One region of the Neobacillus sp. PS2-9 genome, then DNA from elsewhere that is predicted to be linked to it. Evidence: a T-box and tRNA genes for the amino acid it is inferred to sense, from the RefSeq annotation. Region 1 holds a T-box; the other regions hold tRNA genes.
The links. The T-box of region 1 lies ahead of tyrS (tyrosine--tRNA ligase). A T-box ahead of a tRNA ligase gene usually reads a tRNA of that ligase, here a tRNA-Tyr.

Region 1 (7,098 bases):
GCCGCCATATCGAATGGGGAATCTGGCTATTAAAAAGGGCTGGCCTTCCATGATGCACACCATTTGGAATAATCCTGAGAAATTTGAATCCTACTTTATGCCAGGTGACTGGTACGTATCCGGGGATTCGGCTTATATGGATGAGGATGGTTATTTCTGGTTCCAAGGTAGGGTGGATGATGTTATTATGACATCAGGAGAGCGTGTAGGACCATTTGAGGTGGAAAGCAAGCTTGTGGAACACCCAGCAGTAGCAGAGGCAGGCGTAATTGGTAAACCAGACCCTGTACGTGGTGAAATCATTAAAGCGTTTGTTGCGCTGCGTGACGGCTTTGAGGCTTCTGAAGAACTGAAAGAGGAAATCAGACAATTTGTCAAAAAAGGATTAGCAGCCCATGCTGCACCAAGAGAAATTGATTTCCGAGATAAACTGCCAAAAACAAGAAGTGGTAAGATTATGCGACGCGTATTAAAGGCGTGGGAGCTTAATTTGCCGACGGGTGATCTTTCAACTATGGAAGATTAATTGAAACAAAAACCGCACCGACATTTCGGTGCGGTTTTTACTATTGTTTAGGAAATTATAAAAAGGTCCAAGTGTGGATAACTAAACTAGTTGTCTGAATCTAGCTCCAGCGCCTAGCCCCTCGGGTCAAATAACCTTCGGCAAGAAAAGTCAAAAGGCGGACTTTTCCCGCCGAAGAACATTTGCCTGTCGGGGCTGAACGAGGCGCTTCCGCCTTTTGGTCTTTACGGTGCGGTTGTATCAGATGGAGGTGGTACTGTTGCTCCTACCTCAACTAGATTAGACGGAGCGGATTCTTTACCGGCTATATCTATTGCTGTTACATAAAATGAACCATTTCCTACCTTATAGGAAAGCTTTGAGCCATTTATAATACTAGCTACTTTGGTCGATATCAGCCCGCCTTGATATACTCGGTAACCGACCACATCATTGTCCCCTGAGGAAGACCAAGATAATGTATTACCGGTAATACTTAAGTTAACAGCATTAGGTTTTTTTCCGTTATCCACCATTTTTGCTGTAGGTACAAGAATTTTACCCCATCGGTCCTTTTGTGGAATGAGCTGGCTATAGTCTTTAAACGTTTTTCCAACCATACGTGTAATAAAGTCTGGGTTTAATATTAAGCCATATTGAGCAAATTCCTTTGGAGTAGAATCCAATGCTAAATACTTTTTGCCGCTAATAGTAACGAAATTTCCTTCAATTAAGCTATCGTCCACTTTTGTTGGCACATCATTCACATTAAAATAATCACTTTCGATCAGGCCGGCCTTCGAGCAAGCATTTGAAGGAAGCATACCTGAAACAGCACAATATGAACGCTTAACAATTCCACTTGGCATTTGGAATGATTCTTTAGGATTGATTACATCAGGTTTAATTTTATAAGCTGCATTGATTAATTCAGCCCAAAGATTATTTGTTCGTTGACTATACGACATACCTGAAATCTTTAATGATTTGGGCGTATCATACCCTGTCCATAAACCAAATGTAATATTAGGGTTGGTCGCAACGAACCATGAGTCCTTATATTCATTTCCTGTTCCTGTTTTACCAGCCCAATCTGCTCTGAAATTTAATTTGCTATTAATTCCAGCTGCAGTCCCCATTTTGATAACATCACGCATCATATCAAGTGTTAAATAAGCTGTTTGTGGTTTGAAGACATCGACAGGCGTTACTTCGTGCTGATAAATCACTTTGCCGCTTTTATCTACGATTTTATCAATCATATAGGCATCGATGAATTTCCCACCGTTTGAAAATGTGCTAAACGCATTTGTATTTTCCTCAACCGTTACACCATAAATGGAACCGATGGCAGCTGAAAGGTTTGTATGATCATCCTTCGTTAGTGAAGTAAATCCCATCTTTTCCAAATATTTTGCTGGGTTTTGATTAACAATTTCGGAATATACCTTAACCGCTGGAACGTTATACGATTTCGCAAGTGCATACCGAGCAGACACAATCCCGCTGTAGCGGTAGTCGTAGTTTTGTGGCCAAGGCTTACTCCTACCTGGAATAAAATTCAACGCAACATTTGGTATTGGCGTTCCAGGTGCTGCTTTTCCCAATTCAATCGCTGGTCCATAGACGAGCAGCGGTTTCATGGTAGAGGCATTAGGCCGTAGAGCGGTTGTGGCATGATTCATTTGTTGGTTTTCATAGTTTCTTCCGCCAACAAAACTGATAATCCTACCCGTTTTATTTTCAATTAACTCGGCTCCGACTTCAACAGGCTCCATCACGGTTTTTATTTCACCCGTTTCTGGATCCTTTTTTTCCTGTGCTTTAGCAGGGCCGTAGTTCTTATAGCTATCTTTTACCTTTTGCATCGCATCGTAAATATCTTTGTTGATGGTTGTGTGAATTTCATAACCATTTTGGTGTAAATCACGGGTTGCTAAAGTTTTATATTTGTAAAAAAGTTGGTCATCATTTTTTAATTCTTTCTCGGTGTAGCCGTCTTTCTTTGCAAGTACGGTAGTAAGGACCTCGACAGAACGTTTTTCAATTTCGTCTGTAAGGAAAGTATTTGTTTGAGAATAAACAGTAGGTTTGAGAAAATCTTTTCTAATGTCATAGGATGATGCCTCAGCATACTGTTTTCCATCTATGTAGCCACCATCATACATTCTTTTTAAAACCGTTTTCATCCGTGTGAGACCTGGTTCAAGATTATTCTTTAAAACCGGTTTTCCATTGTCATCCCTTGTAAAAGGAGTATAACCAAACGGGCTCTGAGGCAAGCCAGCAATGAACGCTGCTTGTGGGAGTGTTAACTCACTAGCCTTTACACCAAAAATTCCTTTTGCTGCTGCCTGAACACCAGCTATGTTTTGCGCGGAAGCATTTCTTCCAAATGTAGAAACATTAAGATAGGCTTCGAGGATTTCCTTTTTGTCGAAAAATTTCTCTAAACGGAGTGCAAGTAGAATTTCATTCGCTTTCCGTTGGAAGGATACCTCATTGGTTAAAAGTTGATTCTTAATTAATTGCTGTGTTAAGGTACTTCCACCTGATTGGACAGAAGAATTCGTTACTTCTTGGAAAAGGGCCCGGAAAACTGCCTTGGGAACCACCCCGTTATGCTGATAGAAGTACTCATCTTCAGTTGCCACTACGGCATTAATTAAATTTTCTGAAACTTGATCCAACTTTACTTCTTCGCGTATAAGGTCACTGCGAAGCCTGCCGAGGTAAACATTATCAGCATAGTATAAATCGGATGTTTCCGTGTAATTATAAATATCCTTTTTCATACTCTCGTAAGGACGGACCGGTTCATCTTTCACAAGGGAGGCAAAATAACCAGCTCCTACACCTGTTGCAAATGAACCTCCAAGAATGGCAACCGTCATCACAAGGAGAAAAAGGTTCCAAACTACTTGATAGGTAATTCGTGCACTTTTTACCGTTTTTTTATGGGTAAATAAGTTGAGTATGGACTTTGCTTTTTCCATCCAGGCTTGCATTTTTTCATTCATCAATAGCATCACCTCATCTAAAATCACATACATTATAGCATATAGAAGGTATAAAAACTGACAACCTTCTACATTTTTCTGAAATTTCCAGTGGATGTTTGACATGCTCTTTGAAATGTGATAAAAAAAGCTATAGTTAATTTTAATAAAAAGCTTTGACAGGAACAAACTGTAGTTCTTCTATCCCTGTTTCTAGAGAGTCAGCGGTGGTGCAAGCTGACACAAATAGAAGAATGAATTACCTCCTCGAGCTTTCTCTGTGAACACACTGCTTAGTAATGGAGAACGGTCAAAACCGTTATTTTTTTCGAGTTGGAGGAAAGTTCCTCAAGCTGGGTGGTACCGCGTAAATTTACGTCCCTGCATATTTGCAGGGGCGTTTTTATTTTTATTTTTGGAGGGGATTAAAATGGATTTATTACAGGATTTAACCTGGAGAGGCATCATCTACCAGCAAACGGATGAAGAAGGATTAAAGGACTTATTAAGTAAGGAAAGCATTTCCCTTTATTGCGGAGTAGATCCAACAGCAAATAGTTTGCATATTGGGCATCTAGTTGCGTTTCTAACTTTAAGAAGATTTCAACAGCACGGCCATCGACCTATAGTGTTGGTCGGAGGTGCAACAGGATTAATTGGTGATCCTAGCGGGAAAAGTGAAGAGCGTAAATTGCTTACTTTAGAAACCGTTCAGGACAATGTTGCAGGGATTCAAAAGCAGCTATCCTCTATTTTTGACTTTGACGGTGAAAATGGAGCGATTATGGTTAATAACTATGATTGGGCAGGTTCAATGGATATTGTAACCTTCCTGCGTGATATCGGTAAGCATATTGGTGTCAACTATATGCTTGCAAAAGATACAATCGCATCTCGTCTTGAGACGGGAATCTCTTTTACTGAATTTACTTACACGATTTTACAGGCAATGGATTTCAATCATCTATATGACCACCATAATTGTAAATTACAGATTGGCGGAAGTGACCAATGGGGGAATATTACTTCAGGTCTAGAGTTAATCCGTAAAATGCATGAAGAATCAAAGGCATTTGGATTGACGATTCCGCTTGTAACGAAGGCTGATGGAACGAAATTCGGAAAGACAGAAGGCGGTGCCATCTGGTTAGACCCAGAAAAGACGACACCGTACGAATTCTACCAGTTCTGGATCAACACAGCAGATGCGGATGTTGTGAAATACTTAAAGTACTTTACATTCCTTTCACACGAAGAAATTGAACAATTGGAACATAGTGTTCAAGAAGAGCCGCATCTTCGTAAAGCACAAAAGACGTTAGCGGAAGAAATGACTCGTCTAATCCATGGTGAAGAATCTCTACAGCAGGCCATTAAGATTTCCCAAGCCTTATTCAGCGGGGATGTGAAAAATCTTTCTGCTGCTGAAATTAAGCAGGGCTTTAAAGATGTTCCGTCATTTGATGCAGGCGAGGAAGATGGCAACCTGGTTGACTTACTAGTTGCTGCAAAAATTTCTCCTTCTAAACGTCAAGCTCGTGAGGATATCACCAATGGAGCAGTCACGATAAACGGTGAAAAGATTACCGACACGGCTTATGCCCTTCAGGAAAATGATCGAATCGACGGTCAGTTTACCATTATTAGAAGAGGGAAAAAGAAATACACATTAATTAAATATTAATAGTAAAGGGCTTTGAGGAATCAGAGCCCTTTTTCTTGAAGAGAAATATAAAAAAAGTCCTCATACCAAATGGTATGAGGACTTTTTTACTATTAACGTGAGTAGAACTCAACGATAAGAGCTTCGTTAATTTCAGCAGGTAACTCAGAACGCTCAGGTAAGCGAGTGAAAGTACCTTCTAATTTGTCAGCATCAAATGTTAAGAAATCAGGTACGAAGTTTGTCACTTCGATTGCTTCTTTAATAACATCTAGGTTGCGTGACTTTTCACGAACGCTGATTGTTTGACCAGCAGTTACACGGTAAGATGGGATATCTACGCGTGATCCATTAACTAGGATGTGACCGTGGTTAACTAATTGGCGAGCTGCACGACGAGTGCGAGCAAGACCTAAACGGTAAACAACGTTATCAAGACGTGACTCAAGTAACGCCATGAAGTTTTCACCGTGGATACCAGATAATTTGCCAGCTCTATCGAAAAGAGTACGGAATTGGCGCTCGTTAACACCATACATGTGACGAAGCTTTTGCTTCTCTTGTAATTGTAATCCGTATTCAGAAAGCTTTTTGCGTTGGTTTGGACCGTGTTGTCCAGGAGCGTAAGGACGCTTTTCTAATTCTTTACCTGTGCCGCTTAGAGAGATTCCAAGACGACGAGATAATTTCCAGCTTGGGCCAGTATATCGAGCCATGAATGACTCCTCCTTAGTGTTTTTATTTTGGTAAAATAAAAACCGGTATGAGACTCGTTGACAGTCATTTTGTTTTCATGCACCTTCGCCCTAGCAGCTAAGGGTTACAAGATACACCATCAAATGAGATAGCAAAACTCTCATGAGGAACAAAATGAGACTATTCAAGTGAACTCAATAGGCTGCAATATTTTACACAAAGAGTATTATATTATTTTTATTACTCTAAAGTCAAGTATATTTTTGTTAACTCAGAGTTCGAGGAATGACATTCAAACATGTTTGTAAAAAAAATTAATAAATTATTCAAAAAAAGTATATCAATTGCTAACATAAATTAACTATAATTAGGTTGCGATGTATATATTTGGGATTTTAGCTAAAGAGGAGAACAAATATTTTGGACATAGTTGATTTTAGAAAATTATATGGAATATCAGAAAAGCTACATTCGTTTTTAGATGAAGAAGGTCTTCTGAGCGAACTATTGGTTATTCTTAAAGAAGAATATCCAAACTTTTCATATTTCCTGTTATTGTCACAGACTACCTACAAACATAGCGACCTCCCAGTCATTGACCTGGAATATGATAGTGAAAATATTGCAGCAACAACAGCGTATTTATCAGGTAATGTTCAATATGAGTTTTCTCATACGGAAAAGAGTACCATACTTTATGCACCTTTAAAAGGCAAGCAGGGGGTTTATGGGGTATTACAGATTATTGCACCTAATGCTCAGGATATTCCGACTAAAGAAGTGGAATTTATGACCTTGTTGGCAGAAAGTGCAGGAGCCGCTCTCGAAAATGCCCACCACTATCAGCAGTCAAGAAAGACCATTTTAGAGCTTCAATTAATTAACGAAACTTCCTATCGTTTAAATTCTAACCTGCCATTAGCTGATACATTGACATTTATGGCAGAACAAATTAAATCTTCCTTTAATGCAAAAGAGGTTGGTTTCTTTTTAGGCTCTACTGAGAAAGCCAAGGTCAAAATACTCCCTGGTTCCACACCCTTCTTTTTTTCAACAACTGCTCAAACCTATATAGAATACATAAAAGGAAAATTAAATACTGAAAATGATCCACTATTATTTGGGGATATAAGTCTTCCGCTTACCAATCCTAGTACATGCTTTCATTCCATAATGGTTGTACCATTAGTACTTGGTAAGAATTTAAAAGGTTTTTCAATGATCATGCAGGAAAA
Region 2 (7,098 bases), 1.5 Mb from region 1:
TCATTAAAAATAGCATCACATTCTGAACAGCTTTTGAGATGCTCTCGTAGTTTTTGTTCTTTTTCTGGTTCAATTTCTTCATCTAAATATTCGTGCATTAGTTCAATGATATGTTCTGGACACATTTAACGTTTCACCTCTTATCACACATATCTTAATTGTTGTCTTAACGCTTCTCGTCCTCGGTGAATTCTTGTTTTAACCGTTCCAAGCGGCAAATCAAGAATTTCACTAATTTCATTTAATGACAGCTCTTCAATGTATTTTAGTACAATTGCAGAACGATATTTTTCAGGTAGTTTTAAGATTTCCTGTTGAACGGTCTCATGCAGCTCCAAACTTTCTACCTCATTTTCAGGCAGCGGAGTATTAGATGGGACCTGTGCATACATAGTTAATCCTTCTGTTCCTGCCACTTCCGAATCTAAATAATAATCAGGTTTCTTTTTCCTCATGCGGTCAATACATAAATTTGTGGCTATCCGAAAAAGCCAGGTAGAGAACTTTAAATCTTGATTAAACGATTTAATATTTACATAAGCTCGGATAAAAGCTTCCTGTGCCACGTCTTCCGCTTCGTGTCGGTTTCCCAGCATTCTAAAACAAAGCTGGTAGACACTATTTTTATATATCTCGACGATTTCACCAAAGGCATCCTGGTCGCCTTTAATGACTTGCTTTATTCTTTTTTTAATTATAGCTTCCATTAAATTACCTCAGCTCCAATGCTGCTATACGATAATACGAATCGCTAGCAAAAAAGTTTCGCTTTAAAACGAAATAACTTTCAATACCTATAATATTAACAAAAATTTACTATTACTGTTAAGGAAATAGTTTAAAGTTTTTTCCTTGGGGGTAAAAAGATATTAACATTTGAAAAGAAGAGAGGTCATGTGCAAAGTGGGTCTTCAACGTCCTAAGTTAATGAAGGAAATAGAAATATGCCGAGATGCAATGGTAAAACTTGCATCTGAGACTTCTTTATCACATCCCCATGTCATTGCAGTAAGTAAAAAGCTTGATGTGTTGCTTTATCAGTATCATACATTGGATTACTAAATAAAAAAAGCAGCTGTGGTTTTTCCAGCTGCCTTCGCTATTTATAAGAGTTTTTCACCAAATAATGAACCCATTAACTCAACTGCGCATACCGCAGTTTTATTTTTTTCATCTAGAATTGGGTTCACTTCTACAAATTCTACAGACGTAATAATTTTTGCTTCTTCTAGCATTTCCATAGCAAGATGACTTTCTCGGTAGCTGATTCCACCCATAACTGGTGTACCTACCCCTGGTGCATCACTAGGATCTAGACCATCTAAATCTAGTGATAAGTGAACGCCATCTGTTTTTTCCTTTAGATAGCCAATCGTTTCTTCCATTACTTTCGTCATACCTAAGCGGTCAATTTCATGCATAGTATAGACTTTTATACCTTTTTCCTTTATTAATTCTTTTTCGCCGTCATCTAGTGCCCTTGCTCCAATGATGACAACATTCTCAGGCTTTACTTTTGGAGAGTAGTTTAAGATTTGGGTTAATAAAGAGTGCCCCCATCCAAGGCTGACTGCTAAAGGCATCCCATGGATGTTTCCTGTAGGGCTTGTCTCCGCTGTATTCAAATCACCATGTGCATCATACCAAATGACACCTAGGTTTTTATAATGCTTAGAAACGCCAGCTAATGTACCAATTGCAATGCTATGATCTCCACCCAATACAAGTGGAAATGCCCCTGATTGAAGGACTTCGTCTACTTTTTCTGCTAGCAGCGTACTTTTTTCTGCCACTAGGTCGAGATTTCGTAAGTTTGATTCTTTATCTACGACTACTTCAGGTCTTCCAACTGGGATATCACCCAAATCGTGAATTTCATCGAACAGCGGTTTTAACCGTTCGTAGATTCCTGCATAGCGGATGGCACTAGGTCCCATATCCACTCCACGCCGCATTTGGCCTAAGTCCATAGGCATTCCAATAATAGATAGTTTCTTAGTCAAAGCAATTCCTCCCTAACCCTTTATCAATACTATTTTAACCGCTTTCATCCAGATGACTCAACTCGACAAAATTTTGTATATATATGCGGTGGGGATGTGGGGGTTTGGGAATATGGTACTCTATTCACTGTGCTGGTTCTGATATCGATGAAATGGAGCTCTTATGTGAGCCTGCGGACGGTTTTTCACTTAAAAATCATGATTATTGGTTCATAGGACCTCTCTACGTGATCTTTTTTTCTTAAAAGTCATGATCAAGGGCTCATAGCCCCCCTCTATGCGACCTTTTTTTCTTATTAATCCTGATTACGGGCTCGTAGGACCCCTCTACGCGACCTTTTTTTCTTAAAAGTCATGATTAAGGGCTCATAGGACCTCTCTACTCGACCTTTTTTACTTAAAAGTCATGATTAAGGGCTCATAGAACCGCTCTACACGACCTTTCTTACTTAAAATTCATGATAAAGGTCTCATAGAACCTCTCTATGCGACCTCTCTATTATTATAAGCTAGAATTCAAGCTCATAAAAAATACAGGTCATAAAAAAAGCCTTAAATCATCGTCTGATTTAAGGCAAAGTATGTAGTGTGATGGTGGAGCCTAGCGGGATCGAACCGCTGACCTCCTGCGTGCAAAGCAGGCGCTCTCCCAGCTGAGCTAAGGCCCCATCTATGGAGCGGAAGACGGGATTCGAACCCGCGACCCCCACCTTGGCAAGGTGGTGTTCTACCACTGAACTACTTCCGCATATTCGAAGATAAAACCCGAGGATATATATCCCAGGGTTTTATCTTAAATTATGAGCCATGAAGGACTCGAACCTTCGACCCTCTGATTAAAAGTCAGATGCTCTACCAACTGAGCTAATGGCTCTTGGCTGGGCTAGCTGGATTTGAACCAACGCATGTCGCAGTCAAAGTGCGATGCCTTACCGCTTGGCTATAGCCCAATATTGAATGTTAAATCTAGTTTGTCCAACTTTTTTAAAAATATAAATGGTGGAGGGGGACGGATTCGAACCGCCGAACCCGGAGGGAGCGGATTTACAGTCCGCCGCGTTTAGCCACTTCGCTACCCCTCCATATTTATTTTTAAAAAGATGGTGCCGGCGAGAGGACTTGAACCCCCAACCTACTGATTACAAGTCAGTTGCTCTACCAATTGAGCTACCCCGGCGTAAGATTAGTATAAAAATGGTGGAGGATGACGGGATCGAACCGCCGACCCTCTGCTTGTAAGGCAGATGCTCTCCCAGCTGAGCTAATCCTCCAAAATGGTGACCCCTACGGGATTCGAACCCGTGTTACCGCCGTGAAAGGGCGGTGTCTTAACCGCTTGACCAAGGGGCCGATATTCATAAAAATAGGTAAGCTTCCAAGCGGGCTCGAACCGCTGACCTCTTCCTTACCATGGAAGTGCTCTACCTACTGAGCTATGGAAGCACAGCTGAATTTTCTTGATGACATAAAAATGGCTCCGCAGGTAGGACTCGAACCTACGACCGATCGGTTAACAGCCGATAGCTCTACCACTGAGCTACTGCGGAACAATAAGATAACAGCCTGGCAACGTCCTACTCTCACAGGGACTTTCGTCCCAACTACCATCGGCGCTGAGAAGCTTAACTTCCGTGTTCGGTATGGGAACGGGTGTGACCTTCTCGCCATAATTACCAGACTATTATTTGACACTATTTATTATAATGTCTTTTTTAATTTTTTCAAGAGGAAAAAATTTTTTTCATTCCCTCAAAACTAGATAATGCAGAAGAAGTGTTTGTAAACTACGAGTTCGCTTTAAAAATTGGTTAAGTCCTCGAACGATTAGTATCAGTCAGCTCCACATGTTACCACGCTTCCACCTCTGACCTATCAACCTGATCATCTTTCAGGGTTCTTACTAGCTTGACGCTATGGGAAATCTCATCTTGAGGGGGGCTTCATGCTTAGATGCTTTCAGCACTTATCCCGTCCGCACATAGCTACCCAGCGATGCCTTTGGCAAGACAACTGGTACACCAGCGGTGCGTCCATCCCGGTCCTCTCGTACTAAGGACAGCTCCTCTCAAATTTCCTGCGCCCACGACGGATAGGGACCGAACTGTCTCACGACGTTCTGAACCCAGCTCGCGTACCGCTTTAATGGGCGAACAGCCCAACCCTTGGGACCGACTACAGCCCCAGGATGCGATGAGCCGACATCGAGGTGCCAAACCTCCCCGTCGATGTGGACTCTTGGGGAGATAAGCCTGTTATCCCCGGGGTAGCTTTTATCCGTTGAGCGATGGCCCTTCCATGCGGAACCACCGGATCACTAAGCCCGACTTTCGTCCCTGCTCGACTTGTAGGTCTCGCAGTCAAGCTCCCTTGTGCCTTTACACTCTACGAATGATTTCCAACCATTCTGAGGGAACCTTTGGGCGCCTCCGTTACTCTTTAGGAGGCGACCGCCCCAGTCAAACTGCCCACCTGACACTGTCTCCCACCCCGATAAGGGGTGCGGGTTAGAATTTCAATACAGCCAGGGTAGTATCCCACCGACGCCTCCACCGAAGCTAGCGCTCCGGTTTCTCAGGCTCCTACCTATCCTGTACAAGCTGTACCAAAATTCAATATCAGGCTACAGTAAAGCTCCACGGGGTCTTTCCGTCCTGTCGCGGGTAACCTGCATCTTCACAGGTACTATAATTTCACCGAGTCTCTCGTTGAGACAGTGCCCAGATCGTTACGCCTTTCGTGCGGGTCGGAACTTACCCGACAAGGAATTTCGCTACCTTAGGACCGTTATAGTTACGGCCGCCGTTTACTGGGGCTTCGATTCAGAGCTTCGCTTTTAAGGCTAACCCCTCCTCTTAACCTTCCAGCACCGGGCAGGCGTCAGCCCCTATACTTCGCCTTGCGGCTTCGCAGAGACCTGTGTTTTTGCTAAACAGTCGCCTGGGCCTATTCACTGCGGCTCTTCGAGGCTATTCACCTCAAAAAGCACCCCTTCTCCCGAAGTTACGGGGTCATTTTGCCGAGTTCCTTAACGAGAGTTCTCTCGCTCACCTTAGGATTCTCTCCTCGCCTACCTGTGTCGGTTTGCGGTACGGGCACCTTTTATCTCGCTAGAGGCTTTTCTTGGCAGTGTGGAATCAGGAACTTCGGTACTAAATTTCCCTCGCTATCACAGCTCAGCCTTTACGGAAAGCGGATTTCCTACTTTCCAGCCTAACTGCTTAGACGCGCATATCCAACAGCGCGCTTACCCTATCCTCCTGCGTCCCCCATCACTCAAACGATAAAGAGGTGGTACAGGAATATCAACCTGTTGTCCATCGCCTACGCCTTTCGGCCTCGGCTTAGGTCCCGACTAACCCTGAGCGGACGAGCCTTCCTCAGGAAACCTTAGGCATACGGTGGATGAGATTCTCACTCATCTTTCGCTACTCATACCGGCATTCTCACTTCTAAGCGCTCCACCAGTCCTTACGGTCTAGCTTCAACGCCCTTAGAACGCTCTCCTACCACTGACATCTAAGATGTCAATCCACAGCTTCGGTGTTACGTTTAGCCCCGGTACATTTTCGGCGCAGAGTCACTCGACCAGTGAGCTATTACGCACTCTTTAAATGGTGGCTGCTTCTAAGCCAACATCCTGGTTGTCTAAGCAACTCCACATCCTTTTCCACTTAACGTAAACTTTGGGACCTTAGCTGGTGGTCTGGGCTGTTTCCCTTTTGACTACGGATCTTATCACTCGCAGTCTGACTCCCACGGATAAGTCTTTGGCATTCGGAGTTTGTCTGAATTCGGTAACCCGATGAGGGCCCTAGTCCAAACAGTGCTCTACCTCCAAGACTCTAACTACGTGAGGCTAGCCCTAAAGCTATTTCGGAGAGAACCAGCTATCTCCAAGTTCGATTGGAATTTCTCCGCTACCCACACCTCATCCCCGCACTTTTCAACGTGCGTGGGTTCGGGCCTCCATCCAGTGTTACCTGGACTTCACCCTGGACATGGGTAGATCACCTGGTTTCGGGTCTACGACCACATACTCAATCGCCCTATTCAGACTCGCTTTCGCTGCGGCTCCGTCTCTTCAACTTAACCTTGCATGGGATCGTAACTCGCCGGTTCATTCTACAAAAGGCACGCTATCACCCATTAACGGGCTCTAACTACTTGTAGGCACACGGTTTCAGGAACTATTTCACTCCCCTTCCGGGTGCTTTTCACCTTTCCCTCACGGTACTGGTTCACTATCGGTCACTAGGGAGTATTTAGCCTTGGGAGATGGTCCTCCCTGCTTCCGACCGGATTTCTCGTGTCCGGCCGTACTCAGGATCCACTCAGGAGGGAACGAAGTTTCGACTACAGGGTTTTTACCTTCTCTGACGGGCCTTTCCAGGCCGCTTCATCTACCCCGTTCCTTTGTAACTCCATGTTGAGTGTCCTACAACCCCAAGAGGCAAGCCTCTTGGTTTGGGCTATGTCCCGTTTCGCTCGCCGCTACTCAGGGAATCGCGTTTGCTTTCTCTTCCTCCGGGTACTTAGATGTTTCAGTTCCCCGGGTATGCCTTCAATACCCTATGTATTCAGGTAAAGATACTGTTCCATTACGAACAGTGGGTTCCCCCATTCGGAAATCTCCGGATCAAAGCTTACTTACAGCTCCCCGAAGCATATCGGTGTTAGTCCCGTCCTTCATCGGCTCCTAGTGCCAAGGCATTCACCGTGCGCCCTTTCTAACTTAACCTGAAAGGTTTGTTTCTCTTAATTTAATAAGAGAGAAAACTAAAATGGCGATTACTCGATGTATTTACTTGACTTCTTCATTACGATTATCTAGTTTTCAAAGAACGATTAAAAAAGCTTTGAGAGATTGCACTCTCAAAACTAAACAAACAAGAAACAATCAAACAAACATGTTTTGTCTGGCTCATACGTCCAGCTTATATCCTTAGAAAGGAGGTGATCCAGCCGCACCTTCCGATACGGCTACCTTGTTACGACTTCACCCCAATCATCTGTCCCACCTTAGGCGGCTGGCTCCTTACGGTTACCCCACCGACTTCGGGTGTTACAAACTCTCGTGGTGTGACGGGCGGTGTGT
Region 3 (7,098 bases), 850 kb from region 1:
AAAGCGAAGCTCTGAATCGAAGCCCCAGTAAACGGCGGCCGTAACTATAACGGTCCTAAGGTAGCGAAATTCCTTGTCGGGTAAGTTCCGACCCGCACGAAAGGCGTAACGATCTGGGCACTGTCTCAACGAGAGACTCGGTGAAATTATAGTACCTGTGAAGATGCAGGTTACCCGCGACAGGACGGAAAGACCCCGTGGAGCTTTACTGTAGCCTGATATTGAATTTTGGTACAGCTTGTACAGGATAGGTAGGAGCCTGAGAAGCCGGAGCGCTAGCTTCGGTGGAGGCGTCGGTGGGATACTACCCTGGCTGTATTGAAATTCTAACCCGCACCCCTTATCGGGGTGGGAGACAGTGTCAGGTGGGCAGTTTGACTGGGGCGGTCGCCTCCTAAAGAGTAACGGAGGCGCCCAAAGGTTCCCTCAGAATGGTTGGAAATCATTCGTAGAGTGTAAAGGCACAAGGGAGCTTGACTGCGAGACCTACAAGTCGAGCAGGGACGAAAGTCGGGCTTAGTGATCCGGTGGTTCCGCATGGAAGGGCCATCGCTCAACGGATAAAAGCTACCCCGGGGATAACAGGCTTATCTCCCCCAAGAGTCCACATCGACGGGGAGGTTTGGCACCTCGATGTCGGCTCATCGCATCCTGGGGCTGTAGTCGGTCCCAAGGGTTGGGCTGTTCGCCCATTAAAGCGGTACGCGAGCTGGGTTCAGAACGTCGTGAGACAGTTCGGTCCCTATCCGTCGTGGGCGCAGGAAATTTGAGAGGAGCTGTCCTTAGTACGAGAGGACCGGGATGGACGCACCGCTGGTGTACCAGTTGTCTTGCCAAAGGCATCGCTGGGTAGCTATGTGCGGACGGGATAAGTGCTGAAAGCATCTAAGCATGAAGCCCCCCTCAAGATGAGATTTCCCATAGCGTCAAGCTAGTAAGAACCCTGAAAGATGATCAGGTTGATAGGTCAGAGGTGGAAGCGTGGTAACATGTGGAGCTGACTGATACTAATCGTTCGAGGACTTAACCAATTTTTAAAGCGAACTCGTTTTTTACAAACACTTCTTCTGCATTATCTAGTTTTGAGAGAACGATCTCTCTAACAAAATAGTCTGGTAACTATGGCGAGAAGGTCACACCCGTTCCCATACCGAACACGGAAGTTAAGCTTCTCAGCGCCGATGGTAGTTGGGACGAAAGTCCCTGTGAGAGTAGGACGTTGCCAGGCTATATATTTATGGAGGATTAGCTCAGCTGGGAGAGCATCTGCCTTACAAGCAGAGGGTCGGCGGTTCGATCCCGTCATCCTCCACCATATATATTTTTAATATTTACGCCGATGTAATTCTAATGCTAGAGTAAGAAAGCGTGAACAATCTAATAATCATTCTAAACCTATGCCGGGGTAGCTCAATTGGTAGAGCACGATCGAATAAGCTTCCTGAATTAACTTCAGCATACTGACCGAGCTGCAACTTGCATAAGCTTTCTGAGGTCAGGATGACGATTATAAAGACAGCGTGAACAATCTAATATTTATTTTATACCTATGCCGGGGTAGCTCAATTGGTAGAGCAACTGACTTGTAATCAGTAGGTTGGGGGTTCAAGTCCTCTCGCCGGCACCATCCTTTTTTGATTTTACAAATGCGGGTGTGGCGGAATTGGCAGACGCACCAGACTTAGGATCTGGCGCCGCAAGGCGTGGGGGTTCGACTCCCTTCACCCGCACCATTTCATTTTTATATGCGGAAGTAGTTCAGTGGTAGAACACCACCTTGCCAAGGTGGGGGTCGCGGGTTCGAATCCCGTCTTCCGCTCCATAAGTGCCGGGGTGGCGGAACTGGCAGACGCACAGGACTTAAAATCCTGCGGTAGGTGACTACCGTACCGGTTCGATTCCGGTCCTCGGCACCACTTATTTTTACGGGAAGTAGCTCAGCTTGGTAGAGCACTTGGTTTGGGACCAAGGGGTCGCAGGTTCGAATCCTGTCTTCCCGACCATTCATATTTTGGGGCCTTAGCTCAGCTGGGAGAGCGCCTGCTTTGCACGCAGGAGGTCAGCGGTTCGATCCCGCTAGGCTCCACTTTAATTATATAACTGATTTGGCGGTGTAGCTCAGCTGGCTAGAGCGTACGGTTCATACCCGTAAGGTCGGGGGTTCGATCCCCTCCGCCGCTATTAAAATACTTATATAATTTTTTTTATAAAAATGGAGGAATACCCAAGTTTGGCTGAAGGGATCGGTCTTGAAAACCGACAGGCGGGTTAAACCGCGCGGGGGTTCGAATCCCTCTTCCTCCGCCATTTTTTCTAATATTAATATGTGGAGGGGTAGCGAAGTGGCTAAACGCGGCGGACTGTAAATCCGCTCCCTCCGGGTTCGGCGGTTCGAATCCGTCCCCCTCCACCATTTTAGGGGTATAGTTTAAAGGTAGAACGAAGGTCTCCAAAACCTTTGGTGTGGGTTCAATTCCTACTACCCCTGTCAATATTACTTATGTAAATTCCAAGTTTGTACTTTGGAATTTTTTTATTTTGGCTGTGTTAAAGAGTATTGTTGATTTGTTTACCCTGTTTCTTTCAATAAAAAATCCGATTTCTTCGATGGAGACAGGTTCTACTTCTACTTTTTTAAAAAAAAGTCCGATAACGTCGATGTAGACGGGCTCCACTTCTACTTTTTTCAATAGGCTGTGTTAAAGAATATTGTTGATTTGTTTACCCTTTTGATTGGAGCGGAAGGCACGAAGACTCCTGTGGGAGTACGGATCAGGGGAGACCCCACATAAGCTTTTCACCGAGGAAGCTCGCCGAAACGCCCACGTACCGCTCGCGCCTGGAGCGGAAATCAACAGTCAAATTTAACACAGCCTTTATTTTAGAAGACTTTCAACTTATTAGTTGAAGGTCTTTTTCTTTTATTAAGAGAAACGAATGTTCCTAAAAAATGATACTCACTTAATTCTTTTTCAGATGAAGGTGCAGTTCTATCCACAATGACTAAATTGTTTCATTTTATTTAACTATTTTGGGAAACCTATTTTGCATGCAGACACATAGATGGAAGGGGTAGTTCGATGCCAGAGCTTCCAGAGATGGAAACGTATAAGATCCTTTTAAATCAAAAAATAGTTGGTCAAGTAATTTCAGATATTCAAATTAATAGAGAAAAATCCGTTAACCTTAATCCAGAGCTTTTTAAAAGAACAGTTCTTCATCAAAAAGTAACTAATGTTCAAAGGAGAGGAAAGCACCTACTTTTCCATCTCCAAAATGGTCATGTGATGCTGTTGCATTTAATGTTAGGGGGATGGATGTTCTACGGACTTGAGTCGGAAAAACCAAAACGAACCATCCAAGTCCAAATCTCTTTTGGAGAAAATCATCTTTACTTTATCGGTCTTCGACTGGGATATCTTCACCTATATAGTCATCAAGAAGCGGAGGAGAAACTCACCGATTTAGGACCTGAACCATTGACTAATGATTTCACTTTAAATCATTTTCTAGAAATGATTCGTCATAAGCATGGACGATTAAAGACCACTTTACTTGATCAAGAGTTTATTGCTGGGATCGGTAATTGCTATTCAGCAGAAATTTGTTTCCATGCTGGAATTTTGCCTATGAAAGACATTGATCAAATTGAGGAATCAAAAAGGAACATGCTATATCATTCAATGAAGGCAGTCCTTCATGACGGAATAAAGTACGGTGGTTATATGGAAAATCCTTTATTTAAGGGCGATACCTTAACGGGGGGAATAAATGGTAGATGTCAAGTTTATGACAGGGAAGGCAAAAACTGCAATCGTTGCGGGGCCATTATCATAAATGAAATGGTTTCTTCTAGAAAGACATTTTACTGTCCTAATTGTCAAACGTAAACTAAGACCTGCTACAGTAGCGGGTTTTTATTTTTGTCAAAAAAAAGTGAAAGTAATTGTTTCGTATTTTACACAAATGTAATATACTATATACAAATAAGTATAGCACATTTATAATTAAGCTAACGAATATAACATATTTATTATGAATAAGGGGGTGGTAATGATTAAACTAACTAAACGACAGGATGAAATCCTACAGATTGTGAAACAAAATGGACCAATTACAGGAAAAGAAATTGCAGAAAAGCTTTCGTTAACACGGGCAGCTTTAAGACCAGATCTTGCCATCTTAACAATGTCAGGAAACTTGGATGCCAGACCGCGAGTGGGGTATTACTTTAATGACAATTTTGAAGTAAAACAGCAGGCAAAAAAGTTTATTCACCAAAAAGTAAATGATTATAAGGCGCATCCAATTGTAGTCGAAAAATCAACCTCCGTTTACGATGCTATTGTTCAGTTGTTTTTAGAAGATGTAGGTACACTTTATGCAGTTGATTCTGAAGGGCTTCTAGCGGGAGTGATATCAAGGAAAGATTTATTAAGAGCTTCACTTGGCAATAAGAATCTAAATGACTTACCAGTAAGTGTCATTATGACTAGAATGCCTAATATCATCACCATCGAACCAGAGGAAACACTGTTAGAAGCCGCCAAAAAAATGATTCACAATCACATTGATTCTCTACCAGTAGTGAAGGTAGAAGACCAACTGAAAAATACATATTTGCTTGTGGGAAGAATCACAAAAACCACGATTACAAGGGCATATCTAGAAATTATGGAAGAAAAAACAGACTAAGAGGAGTGGCTGTTATTTTGGTACAGAAAGAAGTGGTTTATGTAGTTTCTGACTCAGTGGGGGAAACAGCTGAGTTTGTAGTAAAAGCAGTCGCAACACAATTTAATGGAGGTCATGTGGACATTCGCAGAAGTTCATATGTAGAGGACTTTGAAGATATTGAAGATGTCCTTTTACTAGCGAAAAGAGGCAACTCCATCATTGCATATACGATTGTTGTTCCTACTTTAAAACTATATTTAGATAGCAGAGCCTTAGAAGAGGGTATATTAGCAGTAGATTTGCTTGGTCCATTAATGAATGCGTTCGTAACTAGATTTAATAAGCAACCGCATCATCAACCAGGTTTGATGAGAAAGCTGGATGAAGAATATTTCCGAAAAATTGAAGCTATTGAGTTCGCTGTGAAATATGACGATGGGCGTGACCCAAGAGGAATTACAAAGGCTGATATTGTTTTAGTCGGTGTATCTCGAACATCAAAAACACCATTATCTATGTACCTAGCACATCAGCGCTTTAAAGTGGCCAATGTTCCATTAGTCCCGGAAGTGCAGCCACCAGATGAATTATTTCAAATCCCTAGAAAAAATTGTATTGGATTAATCATTTCACCAAATAAATTAAACGAAATTCGGACAGAACGTCTGAAGGCTTTAGGGTTAGCTTCACAAGCAAATTACGCAAGCTTTGAGAGAATATTAGAGGAACTCGACCATGCTGAAAAAATTATGAAACGTGTAGGCTGTCCCGTTATTGATGTATCTAATAAGGCTGTGGAAGAAACGGCAGGCTTAATATTAGAAGTGTTAAAAAAAGAGAGGAGCTTTTAATAATGGACAAATTCGTTTATTTATTTCATGAAGGAAATGGCAATATGAAAGAATTGCTAGGAGGCAAGGGAGCCAATCTAGCTGAAATGACTAGAATTGGATTACCTGTTCCATACGGTTTTACCATTACGACACAGGCTTGCAATGCATACTATGAAGCTAGTAAAACCATTCCTACAATTGTAGAAAAACAAACGCTAGAAGCACTTGTCCGCTTAGAAGAGAAAATGGGTAAAAAATTAGGCGACCCTGAAAACCCTCTCCTTGTTTCAGTACGTTCAGGTTCCGTTTTTTCCATGCCAGGTATGATGGATACCATTTTAAACTTAGGAATGAATGATGAAACGGTTGTTGGTATGGCGAAGTTGACGAATAATCCTCGTTTTGCCTATGATTCATACAGAAGATTCATCCAAATGTTCAGTAACGTAGTCCTTGAGATTGATACCTATTACTTTGAACAATTATTAGAAGAAACACGTGAGCAAAAGGGATACTCCACTGATCCAGAGTTAACTGCAGAAGACTGGCAAGAGGTAATCAAGGGGTATAAAGGAATTGTTAAAAAGCATACAAGAAAAGACTTCCCACAGGAACCCAAAGAACAATTGTTTCTTGCAATTAATGCCGTCTTTAATTCTTGGAATAATCAACGTGCAATTGTTTATCGCCGTTTAAATAAAATACCGGATCATTTAGGAACTGCTGTTAATATTCAAAGCATGGTGTTCGGAAATATGGGGAACGATTCTGGAACAGGTGTGGCGTTTACAAGAAATCCATCTACTGGGGAACATCTTCTCTACGGCGAGTACTTAATCAATGCTCAAGGCGAAGATGTGGTTGCCGGAATCCGTACACCTCAGGCAATCGCTACATTAGAGGATGAAATGCCAGGTGTATATAAACAATTTGCTGAAACGTGCAAACGGTTGGAACAACACTATCAAGAAATGCAGGATATTGAATTCACCGTGGAACGCGGTAAGCTGTTCATCTTGCAAACACGTAATGGGAAGCGTACGGCACAAGCTGCGATTCGCATTGCCGTTGAAATGGTAGAAGAAGGAATCATCAACAAAAAGACAGCTCTTTTACGTGTCGATCCTGATCAATTAAACCAATTGCTCCACCGGCGTATTGATGATGCGTTTGAGAAACAAATTTTGGCAAAAGGTCTCCCAGCTTCACCTGGTGCTGCAACAGGTCAAGTAGTCTTTGATGCGGATGAAGCAGAACAATTAGGAAATGATGGCAAGAAGGTGATTCTGGTACGTCCAGAAACTACACCTGATGATATCCATGGTATTGTGGCCTCCCAAGCAATATTAACAAGCCGGGGTGGAATGACTAGCCACGCTGCTGTTGTAGCACGAGGGATGGGGAAAGCCTGCATTTGTGGATGTGAAGCCTTAAAGATTGATTTAAAGGCGAAACAGTTCACAATTGGTAGTACCCTCGTTAATTATGGAGATATTATTACCATTGATGGTTCGACTGGTGAAATTATGCTTGGTGAAATTCCAATGATTGATCCTGAACTTTCAGATGAGTTCCAGCTATTACTTGC

Region 2: it has a tRNA-Tyr gene. The T-box ahead of tyrS (tyrosine--tRNA ligase) is inferred to sense a tRNA for this amino acid. The anticodon was not compared.
Region 3: it has a tRNA-Tyr gene. The T-box ahead of tyrS (tyrosine--tRNA ligase) is inferred to sense a tRNA for this amino acid. The anticodon was not compared.

What each region holds. Positions count from the first base shown of each region.
Region 1 covers NZ_CP133269.1:1,353,978-1,361,075, forward strand. The annotation lists gene acsA (acetate--CoA ligase) at 1-526, shown strand, start outside; gene RCG25_RS06670 (transglycosylase domain-containing protein) at 751-3,525, opposite strand; T-box leader at 3,672-3,890, shown strand; gene tyrS (tyrosine--tRNA ligase) at 3,935-5,188, shown strand; gene rpsD (30S ribosomal protein S4) at 5,281-5,883, opposite strand; gene RCG25_RS06685 (sensor domain-containing diguanylate cyclase) at 6,284-7,098, shown strand, end outside.
Region 2 covers NZ_CP133269.1:5,054,334-5,061,431, forward strand. The annotation lists gene RCG25_RS25210 (anti-sigma factor family protein) at 1-125, opposite strand, end outside; gene sigW (RNA polymerase sigma factor SigW) at 144-707, opposite strand; gene RCG25_RS25220 (aspartyl-phosphate phosphatase Spo0E family protein) at 877-1,062, shown strand; gene rocF (arginase) at 1,104-2,003, opposite strand; tRNA gene RCG25_RS25230 (tRNA-Ala) at 2,596-2,671, opposite strand; tRNA gene RCG25_RS25235 (tRNA-Gly) at 2,677-2,751, opposite strand; tRNA gene RCG25_RS25240 (tRNA-Lys) at 2,805-2,877, opposite strand; tRNA gene RCG25_RS25245 (tRNA-Gln) at 2,879-2,953, opposite strand; tRNA gene RCG25_RS25250 (tRNA-Tyr) at 3,001-3,085, opposite strand; tRNA gene RCG25_RS25255 (tRNA-Thr) at 3,105-3,180, opposite strand; tRNA gene RCG25_RS25260 (tRNA-Val) at 3,199-3,274, opposite strand; tRNA gene RCG25_RS25265 (tRNA-Glu) at 3,279-3,353, opposite strand; tRNA gene RCG25_RS25270 (tRNA-Thr) at 3,374-3,446, opposite strand; tRNA gene RCG25_RS25275 (tRNA-Asn) at 3,476-3,550, opposite strand; rRNA gene rrf (5S ribosomal RNA) at 3,565-3,681, opposite strand; rRNA gene RCG25_RS25285 (23S ribosomal RNA) at 3,808-6,741, opposite strand; rRNA gene RCG25_RS25290 (16S ribosomal RNA) at 6,950-7,098, opposite strand, start outside.
Region 3 covers NZ_CP133269.1:2,205,597-2,212,694, forward strand. The annotation lists rRNA gene RCG25_RS11070 (23S ribosomal RNA) at 1-1,031, shown strand, start outside; rRNA gene rrf (5S ribosomal RNA) at 1,112-1,228, shown strand; tRNA gene RCG25_RS11080 (tRNA-Val) at 1,240-1,315, shown strand; tRNA gene RCG25_RS11085 (tRNA-Thr) at 1,552-1,627, shown strand; tRNA gene RCG25_RS11090 (tRNA-Leu) at 1,649-1,733, shown strand; tRNA gene RCG25_RS11095 (tRNA-Gly) at 1,748-1,822, shown strand; tRNA gene RCG25_RS11100 (tRNA-Leu) at 1,828-1,916, shown strand; tRNA gene RCG25_RS11105 (tRNA-Pro) at 1,927-2,003, shown strand; tRNA gene RCG25_RS11110 (tRNA-Ala) at 2,014-2,086, shown strand; tRNA gene RCG25_RS11115 (tRNA-Met) at 2,108-2,181, shown strand; tRNA gene RCG25_RS11120 (tRNA-Ser) at 2,215-2,307, shown strand; tRNA gene RCG25_RS11125 (tRNA-Tyr) at 2,329-2,413, shown strand; tRNA gene RCG25_RS11130 (tRNA-Trp) at 2,418-2,488, shown strand; gene mutM (DNA-formamidopyrimidine glycosylase) at 3,081-3,890, shown strand; gene RCG25_RS11140 (transcriptional regulator CcpN) at 4,054-4,695, shown strand; gene RCG25_RS11145 (pyruvate, water dikinase regulatory protein) at 4,713-5,528, shown strand; gene ppdK (pyruvate, phosphate dikinase) at 5,531-7,098, shown strand, end outside.